Regions from separate parts of the Priestia sp. HNGD-A6 genome, predicted to be linked through region 3. Evidence: riboswitches for the same ligand, from Rfam matches in the RefSeq annotation. Region 3 holds a riboswitch; each other region holds the start of a gene.
The links. Region 3 has a riboswitch for lysine ahead of lysA (diaminopimelate decarboxylase). Riboswitches for the same ligand answer to the same signal wherever they lie in the genome.

Region 1 (7,284 bases), 220 kb from region 3:
AGAATGTACCCGTTCAGGCCTTCAAACTAAACAAGAAATCATAGACTACATCCAAACCATTCCTAATCACCAACTTCCATCTTTTGCAACTCATTTAAGCAGGTTAATTCAGCGTATTTATTATATCGAAGCTGCTGATTACTATAACCGTCCCCTCAAAGGTTATATGCTTGTTATGAAAAACCAACCCGCTTATATATCTCTTCATTTTGCCGATCAGCTCATATAAAAAAAGCTCTCTATTCTTTTGAATAGAGAGCTTTTTTTATTCGTATTTTTTCACTATTACTTGACATTCTTTTAACGGGATAAGCTTCGACTTTTTCGTCCATTTGTATCCTAACCAAACAATTAAGAATAAAGGAAGTCCGATATAAGAAACAAGTACACCGTACCAGTCAATCGAGTCACCCATAAACGCCGAATAGTTTTGGCCTAAAATAACAACGGCACATAAAATAAAGGCAAAGATAGGGCCAAATGGGAAAAGTTTTGCATGATATGGAAGTTCACTCAAATCATGACCTTGAGCAACAAATGCTCTTCTAAAACGATAGTGGCTGATCGCAATTCCTAACCAAGCAATAAAACCAGACATACCAGAAGCGTTAAGTAACCACGTATATACCGCACCGTCTCCAAAAAATGAAGCACCAAATGCAAGTGTACCGACAAGTGCCGTTGCGATTAAGGCATTAACTGGAACGCCTCGTTTATTCACTTTTGCTAAGAACCTTGGTGCTTTTCCATCTTTGGCTAAGTTCCACAGCATACGCGTAGAAGCATACATGCCTGAGTTACCAGCAGATAAAACAGCTGTTAAAATAACGGCATTAATCGCTGATGCTGCAAACGCCAGACCTGCTCGTTCGAATATTAAAGTAAACGGACTTACTCGCACGTCATCACTTGCTAATGAATTCGCTGTGTATGGAATAAGCATCCCAATAACAAAAATAGCTAAAATATAAAATAACAAGATGCGCCAGAAGACTTGTTTAACTGCGCGAGGAACCGTTTTTTCCGGATCTTCACTTTCTCCAGCTGCGACTCCAAGCAACTCTGTTCCTTGGAATGAAAAACCAGCTGCCATAAAGATACCTAGTACAGTGAAGAATCCACCGTGAATCGGTCCATCACCAAGCGTGAAGTTTTTAAAACCTGGTGCTTCATTGTTAAAGATACCAAAAATCATCATAATACCAATAACTAAAAAGATAATAACCGTTACTACTTTAATTAACGAAAACCAAAATTCAGATTCACCAAATCCTTTTACAGAAAGGTAGTTAAGCCCAAACATAATTAATAAAAACAGGGCACTCCATAAAATAGAAGAAGAGTTCGGGAACCAAAATTTCATAATAAGGGCTCCAGCGGATAATTCAGCTGCAATCGTAATAGCCCAGTTATACCAGTAGTTCCAGCCGAGAGCGAAACCAAAGGATGGATCTACAAAACGAGACGCATACGTACTAAATGAACCAGCTTCAGGCATATAAGCTGCTAGCTCTGCTAGGCTGGTCATCAAAAAGTAAACCATTACGCCAATAATAGCGTAAGCTAAAAGCGCTCCCCCAGGTCCTGCTGTGTGAATTGCTCCACCACTTGCTAGGAATAAGCCGGTTCCGATGGCTCCTCCTAATGAAATCATCGTTAAGTGGCGAGATTTCAACCCACGTTTTAATTCTTGCTGCTCTTGCATAGATAAATACTCCTTTCGAATGTACGGAAAGAGACGGGGATAACATAAAAAAAGCCCGCAGTATATGTGCGCGCTTTTAAATCTGAAAACCGCGTCAACCTTCCGTGAAGATAGCTCTTCACATCACTCGCATGATGTGACAGTTCTGTTCCTGTTCGGAGACAGCCCCAGCTTAAATCAACCGAGAAGTGATTTAAACTTCGGCAATTTTTCCTTTCAAGCAACATCCTCAATGTTCTCTGCATTTCCGTTACTTTACTATTAAAAACTGCGACCTCTACCTCATCGATTAGGATGAGGGTTTTTTATATTCAATTGACATAAAAGAAGTATAACAAATACTAAAACGATTGTCATTATAAAAAATAGATTCAGAAAATAGAAACATCTTTGAAATCTCTCGAATCTATTTTGTTACGTATGGTATAATAAACATTGTCTTTATACTACATAAATATCCAAACGTACCACAGGGGGAGCCGCCGTGCTGAGAGTGAACGAAATGTTCAGACCCTTTGAACCTGTTAGTTAACGCTAGCGTAGGAATGTGGGAATAGTAGCATATATTTGCTTACTCCTGTGTAAACCGTTTGATATGAATGATTCAAAAACAGGAGTGAGAAACGTGAATAAAGCATTACCTTTACAGGCTAAAATTGAAATAGCTATTTTTGCAGCATTGGCACTTCTACTTGACCTTTTGCCTTCAATTAAAATTGCGACGGCTGTGAGCATTTCGTTCTCCATGGTGCCCATTTTTATTATGTGCTTTCGCTGGGGAGTAAAAGGCGGGGCTCTATCCGGTCTATTATGGGGGCTTTTGCAGTTAGCGACAGGAACAGCTTATATTTTAACAGCGCTACAAACATTTATTGAATATATTGTAGCTTTTGCTTTTATAGGTTTTGGAGGTATTTTTTCACAATCTATTAAAACAAATTTAGCTACCAATAACAGATCAAAAGCTTTTGTTTTAATTGTTTTATCCCTTATTATCGGCAGCTTCGCACGTTATTTCTGGCACTTTATTGCTGGTATTATTTTCTGGGGATCGTACGCACCAAAGGGTATGTCCGCTCTGTGGTATTCTTTTTCAATGAACGGTATTTCAATGGTAGGGTCACTAATAGCCTGCTTAGTCATTCTTTCATTGTTAATTCCATCGGCATCAAGAATGATTGTAACTAAATCACACTCATCATAAGAAAAAAGACTAAATCTGCCAAGATTTAGTCTTTTTTCTTATTTGTCACCTTTGTTTACACAAAAGTGTGTCAGGTTTGATAACATAGTTAGTGAAATATTCAAAAAACTGTTTTATGATAGTCAACATATTCAAACGAGATAAAGGGTTGATCGTATGCTACAGAAATGGATCACGAGCATAGGTTTAGATATTGGAACAAGCACAACAAAACTGATTGTAAGCAAACTGTTAATAGCAAATCAACAAAATCAGTTTACGCTGCCAGGCTGTCAAATTATTGATCGTCGCGTAACGTATGCAAGTTCCATCTATACAACACCTATGGTAAACGAGGTTGAAATCGATGTTCGGAGGTTAACGCTATTACTAGAAAAAGAGTACAAAAAAGCAGGAATCTCCTTAGATCAGGTGGAGGCGGGTGCTGTGATCATCACAGGAGAAACGGCTCGGAAGCAAAATGCAGAGAGTATCGTTCACTATCTAGCTGAACACGCTGGGAATTTTGTTGTTGCAACAGCTGGTGCTGACTTAGAAGGAATGTTAGCGGCAAAAGGATCGGGAGCAATCGAACATTCTGCTGAAACCAATAAAGTGATTGCCAACATTGATGTAGGTGGAGGCACTGCTAACATCGCCTTATGTCAAAATGGAAAAGTGATTGAAACGTTTACCCTGCATGTAGGCGGAAGATTAATTCGGCTAAACGAAGATGGTATTGTTACCTACGTTTCGTCTTATTTAACTGAATTTTTAAAAAATAATTCTCTGATGCTTCAAGAAGGCGAAAAAGCAACATTTGAAAAACTCTCGTCTATTTGCAAATTGCTAGCTAAAGAAACCGTGGATTATGTGAGCGCACTGAAGCAAACCTCTTTGCTGCTCGTTTCCCCTCATACAAGATCTTCTACTCGGCCAGAGACAATCATGGTCTCGGGAGGAGTAGGAGCCATGATAGAGAAGGAGAAACCAAAAACAGTGAAGGAAGTGGCCATACACGGAGACATTGGTCCGCTGCTAGCTTATCAGTTTCAAGCCATACAGGTATCTCAAGCCGCTGAAACAACGCGAGCCACTGTCATTGGAGCTGGTATGCAAAATACAGAAGTTAGTGGATCAACCGTATACATTGAATCAAAGCGGCTGCCGCTAAAAAATATTCCGATTATAGAGATACCCGTACAGCAAGAGGAGGAGTGGAATCCGCAGCTGTTTCAAGAAAGAGCTCGAACGGCATGTATGCAGGCTTCAACTGTTTTCAGCGCAGAAGATCCTCCCGTTGCTATTGCTTTATCTCATTTCCCTTACTGCAGCTATAGAATGCTGCAAGAATTAGCAAAAGTAATAAGCGCTGAATTTGGTGCTTGTTTTAAAGGAGCTAAGTGCCTCGTTGTTTTATGCGAGCAGGATATTGCTAAAGCTTTAGGACAAGCACTAGCCAAACAGGAGAACGAATTAGAAATTATTTGTTTAGATCAAATTGACTTTACCCACGGAGATTATATCGATCTAGGGTTACCCGTAGCTGGAGAGGCAATCTCTGTTTCGATTAAAACACTCGCTTTTTCATCATAATCAACTGAACATACAAGGAGGAAACGATGTTTAAAACTACCCGGTTGTTAGGAGAAACATTTTCATTTTATAGCTTGAAAGAAATTATGGCCAAAGCAAACGAAGAACGTTCTGGAGATCAGCTCGCAGGAGTTAGCGCTGAGTCAATGAAAGAACGAATGGCAGCCAAACAAGTGCTAGCTGATATCACACTTGCTGATATTCGAAATTACCCGCTGCTAAGCGCAGATGAAGACAACGTCTCGGCATTAATCGAAAGTCAGATTGATTCATCGGTTTACGACATTATTAAAAATTGGACAGTAGGGGAGTTAAGAGAATACATCTTATCTGATGAGCATACCGGAGAAGAGCTTCTTGCGCTTAGCAAGGGATTAAACAGCGAAATGATTGCGGCAGCTACCAAAATTATGTCCAATTTAGATTTAATTCAAGGAGCTGCCAAGATAGAAGTGCAAACTACTTGTCAAACGACTATCGGTCAAAAAGGCGTATTGGCTTCAAGAGCCCAGCCTAATCATCCTTCAGATAACTTAAAAGGAATGAGAGCATCTCTCTACGAAGCGTTAAGCTATGGAATTGGAGATGCGGTTATCGGAATTAACCCTGTTATTGATACAACGGATAATATCTACGCGCTTTTAAATGAAACAAAAAATATAATCAACGAATGGTCAATTCCTACTCAAAACTGTGTATTATCACATGTGACGAGCCAAATGAGAGCAATCGAAAAAGGAGCAGCTGCTGACTTGATTTTCCAAAGTTTAGCAGGCACAGAAGCCGGTAATGATTCATTTGGGATTTCACTGTCTATGCTCGATGAAGCGACAGCGTTAATTCATGAAAAAGGGACAGCAAAAGGTCCGAACCGCTGGTATTTTGAAACAGGACAAGGTTCTGAATTGTCAGCAGAAGCCCACTATAATATTGATCAAGTAACGCTCGAAGCTAGATGCTACGGCTTAGCTCGCCACTACAAGCCTTTCTTAGTTAACACGGTTGTTGGATTTATTGGACCTGAATATTTATATAACAGCAAACAAGTCCTGCGAGCTGGGCTAGAAGATCACTTTATGGGCAAAATGCACGGCTTACCTATGGGAGTAGACGTATGTTACACCAACCACATGGATGCTGATCAAAACGATATGGATAATTTAAGTATGCTTCTAGGAACAGCTGGGGTGAACTTTGTAATAGGAGTGCCCATGGCTGATGACTGCATGCTAAACTATCAGTCTCTTAGTTATCATGATATCGCAACCGTGCGCAATGTACTCGGCCGTACCCCAACGCCGTTATTTCAAAAATGGCTTGAAGATCAGCGTATTATGGAAAACGGACGCTTCACATCAAGAGCTGGAGACCCAACTATTTTTATGAATTTGATTTAAGGAAGGTGCTTACTATGATACCAAAGTCAAATCGCGATCCTCTTGAAACACTTAAACAATTTACCCCTGCCCGCATAGGTGTTGGCCGTACGGGAACAAGGCCGCTAACAAAAGACGTTTTATCTTTTCGCACAGATCATGCCGCAGCCGTAGACTCTGTATACGGCTCAGTTTCAGAAGATATTCTATCTGAGTTTAACCTTTTTTCTGTGAATACACGCGCGGAGTCAAAAGAACATTATTTAAAACGGCCGGATCAAGGGAGGTTATTAGCAGATGACGCTAAGAAAGAGATTTTAAAAAACTGCGTGCAGCAGCCTGATGTACAAGTAGTGGTATCAGATGGACTGAGTGCTAAGGCAATTGAAGAAAACGTGAGCGACGTGTATCCTGCTTTAATTGATTCACTGGAGTCATATGGACTTCGTATCGGGACTTCGTTTTTTGTAAAAGGAGGACGAGTTGCATGTATGGATGAAATTGGTGAAATCATAAAGCCAAAAGCACTTGTGCTATTGATTGGAGAGCGACCTGGGCTGGTCAGTGCTGAATCCATGAGTGCTTACATGTGCTATGAACCTAGCAAAGGAAAAAAAGAGTCTGATCGTATGGTTATTTCTAATATTCATAAAAGAGGAACGCCTCCTATTGAGGCAGCCGCACATATCGGTACCATGATTGACAAAATGATTAAGCAGCAAACAAGCGGTGTACATCTTATTGTCTAAACATCAAAAGGAGGAGAACGTATGGCGTTACAAAAACAATTAAAACCTATTCATTTATGGGCTATTTCAGTTGGTATGGTTATTTCAGGACAATACTTTGGGTGGAACTACGGGTTTGAACAAGGCGGGATTATCGGACTTGCAATTGCAACCTTAATTGTAACCGTGTTTTACACAACGTTTATGTTCAGCTATGCAGAGCTTTCAACATCTATCCCGCAAGCTGGTGGACCTTCAGCTTATGCAAGAAGAGCACTTGGACCTTTCGGCGGATATATCGCCGGAATTGCATGCTTGCTTGAATTTATTTTTGCTCCTCCTGCTATTGCGGTATCAACAGGAGCATACCTGCACTTTCTTATCCCAGCCGTTAACCCTGTATATGCAACGGTAGGTGCCTTTATTTTCTTTGTTTTACTAAATTTAATCGGGGTAAAAGAAGTAGCGGTGATTGAGCTTACAGCTACCATTGTTGCACTAATTGGTTTATCTATTTTTTATGTAGCTGGTTTGCCTCATGTACAAACATCAAATATTTTCAACGCTCATTCATTTATTAACGGGCCAACAGGGGTACTAGCGGCTATTCCATTCGCTGTTTGGTTCTATCTTGCAATAGAAGGCGGAGCAATGGCAGCGGAAGAAGTGGAAAACCCTAAGAAAAACATTCCTAAA
Region 2 (7,284 bases), 2.2 Mb from region 3:
CAAATTATTGAAAATATCACGCGGTTTTTAAATGGTGGATATGAGCATGTCAAAACAGAGTTAACTGAAAAAATGTTAAAAGCTTCAGAAGAACTTGACTTTGAACGGGCTAAAGAATACCGAGATCAAATTGCTCATATCGAAGCGACAATGGAAAAGCAAAAAGTAACGTTTAATGATTTTGTTAATCGAGATGTGTTTGGCTATTCTTACGATAAAGGCTGGATGTGTGTTCAAGTTTTCTTTATTCGCCAAGGGAAATTAATTGAGCGAGAAGTTTCTATGTTTCCTTTTTATAAAGAGCCAGAAGAAGATTTCTTAACTTTTATCGGTCAGTTTTATGCCAAAAATATTAAGCCAAAAGAAGTGATGGTTCCAGCAACGATTGATGCAGAGTTAGCTGAGAAGTTAGTAGAAGTAGAGGTTCAGCATCCAAAGCGAGGCAAAAAGAAAGAATTAGTAGAACTTGCGTGTAAAAATGCAAAGATTGCGCTCGGTGAAAAATTCTATTTAATTGAACGAGATGAAGAGCGTACAGTTGGCGCAGTTGAACGGTTAGGAGAGGAGCTTGGAATTGCCGCTCCTTATCGGATTGAAGCATTTGATAACTCAAATATTCAAGGAACAGACCCAGTTTCTGCGATGATTGTTTTTGTTGATGGGAAACCGGAAAAGAAAGAATATCGCAAATATAAAATTAAGACGGTAAAGGGACCAGATGATTACAGTTCCATGAGGGAAGTCGTTCGCAGACGGTATTCCAGAGCGTTAAAAGAAGGTCTTCCGCTTCCGGATTTAATTGTTGTAGATGGAGGCAAAGGGCATTTAGCTGCAGTACAGGACGTTCTCGAAAATGAATTGGGACTTTTAGTGCCTACAGCAGGTCTTGTCAAAGATGATAAGCACAGAACCTCCAATCTGATGATTGGTGAGCCTCCTCAAATCATACCGCTTGAACGCAATAGTCAAGAATTTTATTTGCTTCAGCGAATTCAAGATGAAGTTCACCGCTTTGCGATTACCTTCCACCGTCAAGTGCGCTCTAAGTCCGCTTTTCAGTCAGTTCTGGACGACATTCCGGGAGTGGGAGAAAAGCGTAAAAAAGCTTTGTTAAAGCATTTTGGTTCGGTGAAAAAATTGAAAGAAGCAACGATTGAAGATATTCGAAATTCAGGTGTTCCTCAGAACATTGCTGAAAAAATTTATGAAACATTACAAAAATAGTCTTGAAATAATAGAAAATATTTGATAAGCTATTAACTAATTTCATACGACACTTCATCAAATGAAGTGAAGATAGAGGTGCAAATTTAATCAGTACGCATCAGGAAGGGTATGAGCCCTTATGAACGATGCGGAAAGGGAAATTTGCCGAAGTGAACATTACCTCATAGTAATGATTGCTGGTTCTGCGTTGAATAAACGTAGGATTGTCAAGATGTAGATTCTTGGAGAGCTATCTCACGGCAGTGGACGGTTATGTTTTATAATTTTCGTTCGTTAAGCAATGAGAGCTCATCTCATTGCTTTTTTTATTGTCTGAGTAAAAAAATTTAGCTTCTCATCATCCTGCATATGCAAATTTATTGAAAAGGAATGAACAAAATTATGGCATTAATCGTTCAAAAATTTGGTGGAACATCTGTTGGTTCTGTTGAACGTATTCAACATGTAGCAAACCGTGTTATTCAAGAAGCAGAGCGCGGTAACCAAGTAGTAGTTGTTGTATCGGCAATGGGCAAAACCACAGATGCACTGGTGAAATTAGCAAGTGATATTACGGACAGTCCAAGTAAACGCGAAATGGATATGCTTCTTACAACTGGAGAACAAGTAACGATTTCCCTGTTAACAATGGCTCTTCAATTCAAAGGTCATGAAGCCACTTCGCTAACAGGTTGGCAAGCTGGTATCCAGACGGAAGCAGTTCACAGCAATGCACGAATCCAGCACATTGACACGACTCGTATTCAAAGCCAATTAGATAGAGGTCGAATCGTAGTAGTAGCTGGATTCCAAGGCTGTTCAGAAGATGGAAGCATTACAACATTAGGTCGAGGCGGCTCTGACACGACGGCAGTAGCTCTTGCCGCGGCACTAAAAGCTGCAAAATGTGATATTTATACAGACGTAACAGGAGTGTTTACGACGGATCCGCGCTACGTAGAAGATGCTCGTAAACTTCATTCTATTTCATATGACGAAATGTTAGAATTAGCCAATTTAGGAGCAGGGGTGCTGCATCCGCGCGCTGTTGAGTTTGCAAAAAATTATCAGGTACCGCTAGAAGTGCGTTCAAGCTTAGAAAACGAGAATGGAACGATTGTTGAGGAGGAAGTTTCAATGGAACAAAACTTAGTCGTAAGAGGAATTGCGTTTGAAGATAATATTTCACGGGTGACAATTGAAGGGTTAAACAACGAGTTACAAACTCTTTCTACTATTTTTACAGCATTAGCAAAAGAACAGTTAAATGTGGATATTATTATTCAAAACGTAACGGCTAATAATCGCCTCTCTATCTCATTTTCTATTAAAACTGTAGATGTAGAAGCTGCTCTTGCCGTCTTAAAAGAGTATAAATCTACCTTGGGGTATACGCGTATTGAACATGAAAGCAGTCTGGCTAAAGTATCGATTGTGGGATCTGGCATGATATCTAATCCAGGTGTTGCAGCCGAAATGTTTGAAGTGCTGGCAGGAGAGAAAATTGAAGTGAAGATGGTCAGCACGTCTGAAATTAAAGTATCTACAGTTGTACCGCATGCTGATATGGTAAAAGCTGTTGAGACGCTTCACGTAGCATTTGAATTAGAAGAGCAGCAGGCAGTGCAAGTATAAAGAAAAGAAAAAAGACGTGGTATCTCCACGTCTTTTATATATACGTATTTCTTACTTTTTATAACGCTCCGCACGGGTTTCGGTAGGTAAGATATCTTTTCGGTCCCACTGCACGGAAATCAGCACTTTTCCGTTCTTTTCTTTAGGTGTTAAGTAGGCTTCTGTTAGGCAGTTGTTTTGACGCTGAATCTGTTCAGCCACAAACCCTGACTCAAGATGAAATGAACAAGTTTCCTGCTGAAATCTTTTGCTGACCACATCACCTGATAACTCAAGCTCTAGTGAATATTTATCTTTTTTGGCAAGCGTCAGTGTTCCCCAGGAAGCTGCTTTAAAAAATGCGACGATTTCATCCATTGTATTTAATGGATATTTACGCGCAAGGTGTTTTCCTGCCCAGTATGAGATGGTATTCGTTTCGTCTCCAAGAAGCTCTGGAATTAACACGTCACGCAAAAGGCTGTATCCGAAATATGGAACGTGATCAAGAGCTCTCTCTGTTTCAGCTGCGGCATTAGGTTCTAATGTTTCCATCGTCCCTTCAAGTTCTTGCTGTGATTCTGTTTGTAAATTGCTCATGCTTTCCCCTCTTTCTTTACTACTATTATATACAAATCTAAAAAACCTCTCACGCATTTTTTTAATAAAATGTAAGAGGATCTTTATTATGGTAAAAAGAGTTAGATGTAAAGATGAAAAATCCATAAAATTACTTTTAAAAGGGTACTTTTACCTGTGTAAATGTTTTGTGAACTTGTTTACAATAAAAGTATAAAGTAAACGCTTACTTAACTGTGGCAAGCGATATTATAATAGAAAGAAAAAATCTTTAACACCAATGCAGTAAGCGTTAACAAATATAAAATTTTATAAATTTATATTTTATAGAAGATTTAAACATCTTGCCTTGACGCTCTTAATCGATGGGAGTAAAATTAACCTGTCACATACTTTATTAGGAAATGCAAAGGTTTTCATTTCCTGTATTCACGATTAATCTATTTGTCTAGTGGGAGTAAGAAAGTTCTTCACAAACTATGTTCATTTAACTAAGGGGGGTCTACGCAGATGGCGGCAAACAGAGAGTTTCAATATCGGAGAATCCATTCACTACTTGGAGTAATACCAATCGGGATTTTCTTAACACAGCATTTAGTTGTGAATCATTTCGCGACAAAGGGAGAAGAATCATTTAATCAAGCAGCTCACTTCATGGAGAGCTTACCTTTCCGCTATGCTCTAGAAATTTTCATTATTTTCTTACCAATCGTTTTTCACGCAATATACGGTCTTTACATCGCATTTACTGCTAAAACAAACGTTAACAACTATGGATTTTTTCGTAACTGGATGTTTATCCTTCAGCGTGTTTCAGGTGTAATCACACTTATCTTCATCACATGGCACGTATGGGAAACCAGAATACAAGCTGCGCTTGGAAAAGAAGTAGATTTTCAAATGATGGAACGAATTTTAAGCAACCCAGCAATGTTTGCATTCTACATAGTTGGTGTTGTATCTACGATCTTCCACTTTGCAAACGGTCTATGGTCATTTGGAGTTAGCTGGGGGTTAACTGTAACACCACGTTCTCAAAGAATTTCAACTTATGTGACATTAGCAATCTTCTTAGCACTTACATTTGTAGGTGTTCGTACATTATTCGCATTTGCATAAAATTAAGGTTTTGAAGGAGTGGGGTTCCGATGAGTAACGGAAAAATCATCGTAGTCGGTGGCGGTTTAGCTGGCTTGATGGCAACAATAAAAATTGCTGAGTCTGGCAAGCAAGTAGATTTATTTTCACTAGTTCCGGTAAAAAGATCTCACTCAGTTTGCGCGCAAGGTGGAATCAACGGAGCCGTAAATACGAAAGGTGAAGGAGATTCACCATGGGAACACTTTGATGACACAGTGTATGGCGGAGACTTTTTAGCCAACCAGCCACCTGTAAAAGCAATGTGTGAAGCAGCTCCTGGTATTATTCACTTACTTGACCGTATGGGTGTTATGTTTAACCGTACTCCTGAGGGTTTGTTAGACTTCAGACGATTTGGCGGAACGCAGCATCACCGTACGGCTTTTGCTGGAGCAACAACGGGTCAACAGTTATTGTACGCATTAGATGAGCAGGTTCGTCGCTATGAAGTTGCCGGACTTGTGACAAAGTACGAAGGATGGGAATTCTTAGGTGCTGTTCTTGATGATGAGCGCAGCTGTCGCGGAATTTCTGCACAGAATTTAAAATCAATGGAAATTAAAACGTTCCCAGCTGATGCGGTTATTATGGCTACAGGTGGACCTGGTATTGTCTTTGGAAAATCGACGAACTCAGTTATTAATACAGGTTCAGCGGCATCTATCGTGTATCAGCAAGGTGCATACTATTCAAACGGAGAGTTTATTCAAATTCATCCAACTGCTATCCCGGGAGATGATAAGCTTCGTCTTATGAGTGAATCTGCTCGTGGAGAAGGCGGGCGCGTTTGGACATATAAAGACGGTAAACCTTGGTATTTCTTAGAGGAAAAATATCCGGCATACGGTAACTTAGTACCTCGTGATATTGCAACTCGTGAAATTTTTGACGTCTGCGTAGCGCAGAAGTTAGGAATTAACGGAGAGAACATGGTTTATCTGGACCTTTCACATAAAGATCCAAAAGAGCTAGACATTAAACTTGGAGGTATCATCGAAATCTATGAAAAATTCATGGGCGATGATCCGCGCAAAGTACCAATGAAGATTTTCCCAGCCGTACACTATTCAATGGGCGGTTTATGGGTGGATTACGATCAAATGACAAATATCCCTGGCTTGTTCGCAGCTGGTGAGTGTGATTATTCGCAGCACGGAGCGAACCGTTTAGGAGCAAACTCATTATTGTCAGCTATTTATGGCGGTATGGTTGCTGGTCCTAAAGCCGTTGAATACATCAATGGTTTAGAAAAGAGCGCAGATGCTATTTCTTCAAGCGTATATGATCGTCATGTGAAAGAAGAAGAAGAGAAATGGAACAATATCATGAATCTTCAAGGTACAGAAAATGCATACGTTCTTCATAAAGAGCTAGGGGAATGGATGACTGACAACGTGACAGTCGTACGATACAATGACAAACTGTTAAAAACAGATGAAAAGATTCAAGAATTAATTGAACGCTATGATCGTATTAACATTAATGACACGGCTAAATGGAGTAATCAAGCGGCAACATTTACTCGTCAGCTTCAAAACATGCTCCAGCTTTCACGTGTTGTAACGCTTGGAGCTTACAACCGTAACGAAAGTCGCGGTGCTCATTATAAGCCGGATTTCCCAGATCGTAACGATGAAGAATTCTTAAAAACAACAATGGCATCTTTCGTTGATAAGAAAACGGCTCCTTCTTTCCATTATGAAGAGGTAGACGTATCGTTAATCAAACCGCGTAAGCGCGACTACACAAAGAAAAAAGATGAAAAACCAAAAAAACAACAAGAGGGGGTTCGTTAATCAATGAGTGAACAACAAACAGTCCAAAAGACAGTGCGCTTCATTATTACACGTCAAGATTCAGCTGAATCTGCTCCTTACAATCAGGAGTTTGAAATTCCGTATCGTCCGAATATGAACGTTATTTCAGCACTGATGGAAATCAGACGTAACCCTGTTGATGCTTTAGGTAAAGAGGTTGCTCCGATAAACTGGGAAATGAACTGTTTAGAGGAAGTATGCGGAGCCTGTTCAATGGTTATCAACGGTAAACCTCGTCAGTCATGTACAGCTCTTGTTGATAAACTAGAACAGCCGATTCGCTTGCAGCCAATGAAAACATTCCCTGTTGTTCGTGACTTGCAGGTAGACCGCAGCCGTATGTTTGATTCACTGAAAAAAGTAAAAGCCTGGGTTCCGATCGATGGCACATACGATTTAGGACCAGGACCGCGTATGCCTGAAAAGAAACGTCAGTGGGCGTATGAGTTATCCAAGTGTATGACATGCGGCGTTTGCTTAGAAGCTTGTCCAAACGTAAACGACAAGTCAAACTTCATCGGTCCAGCACCGCTTTCTCAAGTTCGCTTGTTTAATGCCCATCCAACCGGTGCGTTAAATAAAGGAGAACGTTTAGAGACGATTATGGGTGATGGAGGGCTAGCGAACTGCGGGAACTCTCAAAACTGCGTTCAATCATGTCCAAAAGGAATTCCATTGACTACTTCAATCGCAGCTTTGAACCGCGACACAACAATTCAAGCATTCAGAAGTTTCTTTGGTAGCGATCAAGTATAACCACTCAAAACCTCTCCACGTGGAGAGGTTTTATTTTGTCTATGACGAATGGAGGAAATACAGATGAATAATATTTCGTATATTGAAGACATGGATCACTGGAAAGAGTCATTTTCGTTTAAGCAGAAAATCAAGGTAAGATTTTCGGAAACAGATATGTTTGGGCACTTAA
Region 3 (7,284 bases):
AAGCAAATATGATTCCTAGAGCCTCAGCTGAATGATTTTCTGCATGTAATCGGACTATTTTTTTATTTTCGTTCATCGTTCATATTTACCTACCCCTCACTAGCATCTTTCCTACTCGTTCTCATTCTCTTAATTTTACATGAGGTGTTTAAAATTTACTAGATAAAGAAGCGGATATTTTCCATTCATTCACATAAAAAAGCGCCTGTATAGGCGCTTTTTTATGTGAATAGGAATTACTTTGAATGATGCATTTTATGACAGTGACGCTTCGGGACAAAACCATTTTGCTCCATATGCTGATAGCGATTCTCCATATGTGAAGAAATGTTTTGACTCTCCGTTTTGCTTAGCACGCCGTACTCCACATATTTTGAAAGTATTTCTTTCTTTTTTTCGAACATTTCTTTGTACAGAACGGATAATTCCTGCTTTTGCTGAGACGTCAGCTGCACGTCTTTTGTTTCTGGCTGAGGATTGTTTTCCGCTAATACAGGTGTCGCGCTCATAAATAAAAAAGCTGCTGCTGCACTTATCATAATCTTTCGCAAACAATCTACTTCCTTTCATCATATAGTAGTTATAGTTTGCGAACTTCTATTTGTTTTCATTCATTCTATTTGCTTAGGACTCAATAGCTCCTCTTACATCATAATCGCTAAGATCAATTTCCATTTCCATTTCAAGTGCTAATTTAGCAAGCTCTGAACCAAGATAAGGGCCCGACGTTAAGCCTGAAGCTCCGAGACCATTCGCTACTAGTATTCCTTCGTAAGCTGGAAGAGCCCCAATGACTGGCAAGAAGCCTGGAGTAAATGGTCGAAACCCTACCCTTGTTTCTAAGACTGTGCTTTCTGTTAAGCCAGGAGCAATTGATAAGGCCTTTGAAAAAATTTCATGAAGCCCCCCAGCCGTTACCCTCAAGTCATAACCCGTGTCGTTTTCATGTGTTGCTCCCATGACAATTTGACCTTGTTCAAACGAAAGAATATATTGGTCGCTTGGAGGCATTACAACGGGCCAGTCTTTTGTATCTAAATCAGGAAGATGCAAGTGGACAATTTGCGCTTTTTGAAAGCTTGCTAAAAATTTCACTCCAAGAGGCTCTAGTAATTGATTTGCCCACGCTCCTGCTGTCACGATTGTTGTACTTGCTAGAAGGGTTTGTCCATTTACGGCAACGCCCGTTACTTGATTATTTTCATAAAGTAGTTCTGCGTTTCCTTCTATTATTTTTGCACCGTTTTTCTTCGCTGCATTCACAAGTGCGTTTCGAAGAGCTCTTCCGTTAACGCGAGCGGCTCCACTAATATGAACTGAACTGTATTCTTCCGAAAGAGCCGGAAACAAAGCCTGTGTTTCTTTAGCGGATAAACGTGTAATCTCGCCTATTTCGGGGGCTTCTTCCCGACGCTTATATGCTCGTTCCTCCATTTTTTTAAGCTTTTGTTCATCAGTGTGTAAACTAATTGCTCCTACTCGCTTATATCCCGTATCCGTTTCTCCATCTTCTTCTAATTGCTGAATTAATGTTTGATAGTACTTGGCGCCGCCTTTTGCTAATCGGTACCATGCTTTATTTCGACGCTGCGAAAGCCACGGACAAACAATTCCTGCTGCTGCATCAGTAGCTTGACCAGCATCCTTGCGATCTATCAATGTCACATCTGCTCCTGCTTTTGCTAAATGATATGCCGTAGAAGCTCCAAGTACCCCAGCTCCAACTACGATGTATGTTTTCATACCAAAACACCCTTTTCTTTCTTCTAGTATTCTCATGCTATATGTATGCAATTTTAGCATAGCAAAAAAAGAAGTCACATACTAGGCGAAGCTATTTTAAGCTTATTTTTAAGCCTTGCTGACTTTGACATATAGCTCCTTTCGTCTCGTAAACAAAAGCGGTAGAAGTTCTTTTACCAAGATTATAACAGGGTGAAGAAAGCCGTAAATAGTGGTAATACGTCTTTAACGCTGTGGCTTACGGCTTTTCTATTATAGGTGCTGAATAAAAAAATGAAAGAATAAAACCACTATAATATGTAAATAAAAAGAAATAACCATTATTTTAAGGAGAGCGTATGCAATCTTCATTTGTATTATTTTTTATCATTCTTGGTTTACTATTTGGCAAGTGGCGAAGGTATCAAGAATACTACCCTACTTTGCTGTTTTGGGTCACGGGGAATTTGCTTTATGAAGTGCTGCTGTTTCATCACCGCGTATGGGTATTTCACCCTGTTGGTATTGATCATCTTTTTCTACCCGATCACCTAATGGTTTCTCTTGGAATAACCTTAATTATTTATCCGTTTGTTATACCGGTTTTTTTAGGAAGGCTGCCGCTGCATGTAAGCGGCCGGCTGTGGTGGATTCTTTTGTGGGCGCTTTTATTTACTGTGATTGAGTTCATTGCTTATGTTAATCACAGTATCACTCATCATTATGGATGGTCGCTGCTATGTTCTTTTCTCTTCAATATTGTCACGTTCTCACTTTTAGTCATTCATCAGAAGACAGCGCTGGCTGCTTGGATTCTATCTGGAAGCTTCATAGCTTTTTTATTTATCTTCTTTAATATTCCTATGCCTTAACTTTTCATTGACTAGACGGAGGAAAAGGAAATATAATAGGAGTTACATTTAAATATAATTTTCCTCTCTGAGAATAGAGGTGCATGAAATCAAGAGTCACTTATTGGAGACTAATGGAGTCTGTGAAGATAAGTAAAAGGGATTTCGTGCCGAAGTATATAAACATCCATTGTGTTCATATACTGGTTCAGTATTGAATAAATGCTGAGCTGTCACAAACCACTTGGTTTGTGGAGAGCTATTGAAGAGATGTTGATGCCTAGAATGTAATAATACTTTATTATTATGAAACCAAGACGCGTGAACATCACTTCACGGGTCTTTTTTGTGTTTTTCTACTGACCATCAAAGTTATAGTTGAATGATTTAAATGGAGGGATACGGATTATGTACTTACATGGAACGAGTAAAATTAACAGCAGCAATCATTTAGAAATTGGGCAGTGCGATACGGTCGAACTGAAAAAACAATACGGCACTCCCCTATACATCTACGATCAAGAATTAATTGAGACGAAATGCAAGGCCTTCCATTCAGCCTTTCAAAGAAGCGGATTTTCATATCAAATCGCATATGCAGGGAAAGCGTTTCTTTGTATGGAAATGGCTAGCCTTTTAACGAAGCTTGATATGTCATTAGATGTGGTCTCAGGAGGCGAATTATTTACAGCTCTTGAAGCGGGATATCCAGCTGAACGCATTCATTTTCATGGAAATAACAAAACGATTGAAGAAATTGAAATGGCTCTTGATGCGAATATTGGCTGTTTTGTTGTGGATAACTTTACCGAACTTGAAGTTTTACATGCCTTAGCAGCTGAGCGCAAACAGAAAGCATCTATTCTTCTGCGTGTTACTCCAGGGATTGAAGCCCACACACATGAGTATATTATGACCGGACAGGAAGACTCCAAGTTTGGATTTGGTCTTTCCAATGACCAGGCTATGAAAGCGGTAAGTTCTGCATTAGAAAAGCCTTACTACGATCTTTTAGGCATTCATTGTCATATTGGTTCGCAAATTTTTGAAGTAGATGGTTTTTCTCGCGCCATTGATATTTTAACTGATTTCTTATTCAGTATTCGTGATAAAATGGAATTTGAAGTAAAAGTTTTAAACGTAGGTGGTGGTTTTGGTATTCGTTATACCGAAAGCGACTCTCCACTTCCAGTTGAGTATTATGTAGATGCACTGACAGAAAAGCTAAGCCGCACGTTAACTGAACAGAATTATACCCTTCCGGAAGTCTGGATTGAGCCTGGAAGAAGCATCGTAGGAGAAGCAGGTACAACGCTTTATACAATCGGCTCAACGAAGGAGATTCCAGGTGTACGCAAATACGTAGGAATTGATGGCGGTATGACCGATAATATCCGTCCTGCTCTTTACGATGCAAAACATGAAGCTGTCTTGGCTAATAGAGTGACGGATAAAAAAGATGAAACAGTATCAATTGCGGGGAAATGCTGTGAATCAGGAGATATGCTTATTTGGGATATCGATTTACCGCGCGTTAATCAAGGAGATTTACTAGCAGTATCCTCTACAGGTGCCTACAACTATTCAATGGCTAGCAATTACAACCGTATTCCGCGCCCTGCTGTTGTATTTGTGAAAAATGGAGAAGCTCGTCTTGCTGTAGAGCGAGAAACATACGAAGATTTGGTGCGTAAAGATGTAAAGCCAGTCGTTACTACGTATGCAATGAGCAAATGATAGCTGTTCTTGCGTAGTAAAGAAGCTATTGTTGTTTGGAGGAAATCTATATGGTTTTAAGTGTATTTAAAACGTACAGATCATCGCTTATTCTGCTTCTCGCTATTTTAATTGGCGGGATAGCAGGATATGCTATCGGGCCCGATGTGGCAGTCGTAAAGCCCTTTGGTGATTTGTTTCTTAATTTAATGTTCATGATTATCGTTCCCCTTGTCTTTTTTAGTGTGGCTTCGGCGATCGCAAACATGAACGAAATGAAACGTCTTGGTAAAATTATGCTAGGTATCGCCGTTGTGTTTGTCGCCACTGCTGCTGTTTCAGCCGTTCTAGGCTTTTTAGGCGCATCACTTTACAATCCGCTGCACAACGTAGATACTTCTGCCATTAAAGAATTAATGGGTGACAGTGAAAATACAGCTGAAAAAATGACGCTTTTAAATCAGCTTGTTAGTACATTTACTGTACCTGATTTTGTTCAGTTATTTTCGAAAGAGCATATTTTACAATTAATTGTCTTTGCCGTTATCTTCGGTATTGCTACCACGATGGCTGGTGAAAAAGGACAGCCTATGGCGAAATTTCTGACTTCGGGTCAAGAAGTATCGATGAAAGTCGTTAAAATTGTCATGTACTATGCTCCAATTGGTTTAGGGTGCTATTTTGCTACTGTAGTAGGAGAACTTGGACCAAAGATCTTGCAAGGGTATGCTAGAGCATTTATTCTTTATTTATTAATTGCAATCGTTTACTATTTTGGCTTCTTTACGCTATACGCATGGATTGCTGGCGGTAAAGCAGGAATTAAGCTGTTTTGGAAAAATGCAACTGCTCCTTCTATCACTGCTATTGCTACGTGTTCTTCTGCTGCATCTATTCCAGTCAATTTAGATGCAACAAAGAAAATGGGTGTGCCGCTGGATATTGCTGAAACAGTGATTCCATTAGGAGCAAACACCCATAAAGATGGTTCTGTTATCGGTGGTATTCTAAAAATTGTTTTCTTATTCAGTTTGTTCGGCAAAGATATGACGTCTGCTACGAGTATTTTGAGCATATTAGGCGTAGCCTTTTTAGTTGGAGCCGTAATGGGAGCAATTCCTGGAGGCGGTATGATTGGCGAAATGTTAATCATTACAATTTACGGATTTTCGCCAGAAGTTCTGCCCATCATTGCGGTCATTTCCACAATTATTGACGCCCCTGCTACGCTCTTAAACAGTACGGGAAATACAGTAACAGCGATGCTTGTTACAAGGTTTACAGAAGGAAAAGACTGGATTAACAAAATTATCACCACCGATAAAGTTGCCTAGTAAAAAAGCAAAGGGAACAGTCTTAGTGACTCTCCCTTTGCTTTTTTCGTGTGCAGTAATATCGATAGCCGTGTATAAAGTTTGTAAATACGCACATTCTATAGGTATGTTTCATAACCGGACTGGAGGTGTCGTCTAATGAGTAACGCTGCAGGAGGTTCAAAGAAGAATCAACCGAATGATGCGAATCACGTAAGTGCAGAAACAAAAGCTCATCAAAAACGTCTCACTGAGCAAAACAAACAAGAGCATCAAGCTGAAGAGCGAAAATAAAATGACGTCAAAGAACGTTTGGCACAGGCCCTGCGTTCTTTGACGTCATTTTATTTTGAGAGAGCTTAATGACGACGCTCTTTATAGGTCTATCGTACAACCTCCTTTCAAACTTTTACATATTCTATTAATAGGTTTGTAAAAGGAGGAATGATATGGTGTTTTCTTGGATAGAGATTACAGCTGCAGCCTTTGGGCTTTCAGTTATTTTGATAAGTTTTGCATTTTTGCCCGAACGTACAGGCAAAAATCTTTATATTCCTCATCAGCTAGTAGCAAAATCTATGTTTCTCTATAAAAAGATTATTGGTTTTATAAATCAATTTCGACAGAAACTTTAGTTCATTTCCTTTCCTCGTTTTTATTCATTGGATAGCTCCCTTTTTTAATCAGCGCATTTACAGTAAATAATTTAATGGTTAAAATAAAGAGTAAAAAAAAAGGATAAGCAGTTTGCAGAAATGGAGTTTCACATGGAAATCAGAGACTTAGAATACTTTATAGAGGTAGCGAATCATAAAAATTTTACAAAGGCAGCGCTGCAAGTTCATTTGTCACAAACGGCTTTAAGTAAAGCCGTCAAAAAAGTAGAAAATGAACTAGGATTTGAGCTTCTTGACCGTTCAACAAGAGAATTAAAGCTAACCGATGCAGGAGAAGTCGTGTATCATCAGGCAACTAAAGCGCTGTCGGTGTTAAAAGACATGCCTCACTTGTTGGGCGATTTAATGAACTTGCAAACAGGGCAAATCAAGATGGGAATCCCTCCGCTCATCGGGACCTTGTTTTTCCCGAAGATTGCAAAAGCATTTAATGAACAATACCCTAAAGTATCTCTAGAGCTTATTGAATTTGGAGCAAAAAAAATTGAAGCCCTTGTGGAAGAGGCTGGTGTAGATATGGGGATTGTTATGCTTCCTCTCACAAGCGGTCATGATGAGCATTTTCACGTATACCCGTTCGTTAAGGAGAGATTCCTTTTATACGCCCATAAAAACCATCCTTTAGTGAAACGTTCTTCCGTCTGGATGAAAGAATTGGAGCATGAAAAATTCATTATGTTCAGTGAAGAATTTACGCTGCACGACCGGTTAATTCAAGATGCTTTAAAATCAGGATTTATGCCTTCTATCGCATATAAAAGTTCTCAATGGGATTTAATTATTGAATTAACAGCAGCAGAACTAGGTATTGCTATTTTACCCGAATCGCTTTATGCCAAAGTGAAAGATTCCAATATTATTACGGTACCTATTGCAGATCCTGAAATGATGTGGGAACTTGGAATTATTCTGTTAAAAGAACGCTACAGTTCATTCGCTGTAAGAGAGTTGATTAATTTTCTGACAGCAAAGCAAATAACAAATAAGTTGGACGCAAATTAAATA

Region 1: it holds a riboswitch for lysine, as region 3 does, so the genes downstream of both, SCI76_RS01120 (amino acid permease) here and lysA (diaminopimelate decarboxylase) in region 3, are expected to answer to the same signal.
Region 2: it holds a riboswitch for lysine, as region 3 does, so the genes downstream of both, SCI76_RS16900 (aspartate kinase) here and lysA (diaminopimelate decarboxylase) in region 3, are expected to answer to the same signal.

Annotation. Positions count from the first base shown of each region.
Region 1 is NZ_CP138621.1:209,008-216,291, forward strand. Features, by position in the region: gene SCI76_RS01115 (hypothetical protein) at 1-229, shown strand, start outside; gene SCI76_RS01120 (amino acid permease) at 266-1,705, opposite strand; lysine riboswitch at 1,809-1,993, opposite strand; TPP riboswitch at 2,168-2,268, shown strand; gene thiT (energy-coupled thiamine transporter ThiT) at 2,301-2,909, shown strand; gene SCI76_RS01130 (ethanolamine ammonia-lyase reactivating factor EutA) at 3,066-4,484, shown strand; gene SCI76_RS01135 (ethanolamine ammonia-lyase subunit EutB) at 4,511-5,881, shown strand; gene eutC (ethanolamine ammonia-lyase subunit EutC) at 5,896-6,609, shown strand; gene eat (ethanolamine permease) at 6,631-7,284, shown strand, end outside.
Region 2 is NZ_CP138621.1:3,315,364-3,322,647, forward strand. Features, by position in the region: gene uvrC (excinuclease ABC subunit UvrC) at 1-1,224, shown strand, start outside; lysine riboswitch at 1,290-1,467, shown strand; gene SCI76_RS16900 (aspartate kinase) at 1,609-2,841, shown strand; gene SCI76_RS16905 (YslB family protein) at 2,893-3,420, opposite strand; gene SCI76_RS16910 (succinate dehydrogenase cytochrome b558 subunit) at 3,910-4,518, shown strand; gene sdhA (succinate dehydrogenase flavoprotein subunit) at 4,548-6,335, shown strand; gene sdhB (succinate dehydrogenase iron-sulfur subunit) at 6,339-7,112, shown strand; gene SCI76_RS16925 (thioesterase family protein) at 7,176-7,284, shown strand, end outside.
Region 3 is NZ_CP138621.1:424,854-432,137, forward strand. Features, by position in the region: gene SCI76_RS02240 (PAS domain S-box protein) at 1-76, opposite strand, end outside; gene SCI76_RS02245 (YckD family protein) at 237-551, opposite strand; gene SCI76_RS02250 (NAD(P)/FAD-dependent oxidoreductase) at 625-1,743, opposite strand; gene SCI76_RS02255 (CBO0543 family protein) at 2,082-2,594, shown strand; lysine riboswitch at 2,661-2,843, shown strand; gene lysA (diaminopimelate decarboxylase) at 2,982-4,310, shown strand; gene SCI76_RS02265 (dicarboxylate/amino acid:cation symporter) at 4,361-5,623, shown strand; gene SCI76_RS02270 (hypothetical protein) at 5,762-5,896, shown strand; gene SCI76_RS02275 (hypothetical protein) at 6,052-6,237, shown strand; gene SCI76_RS02280 (LysR family transcriptional regulator) at 6,370-7,281, shown strand.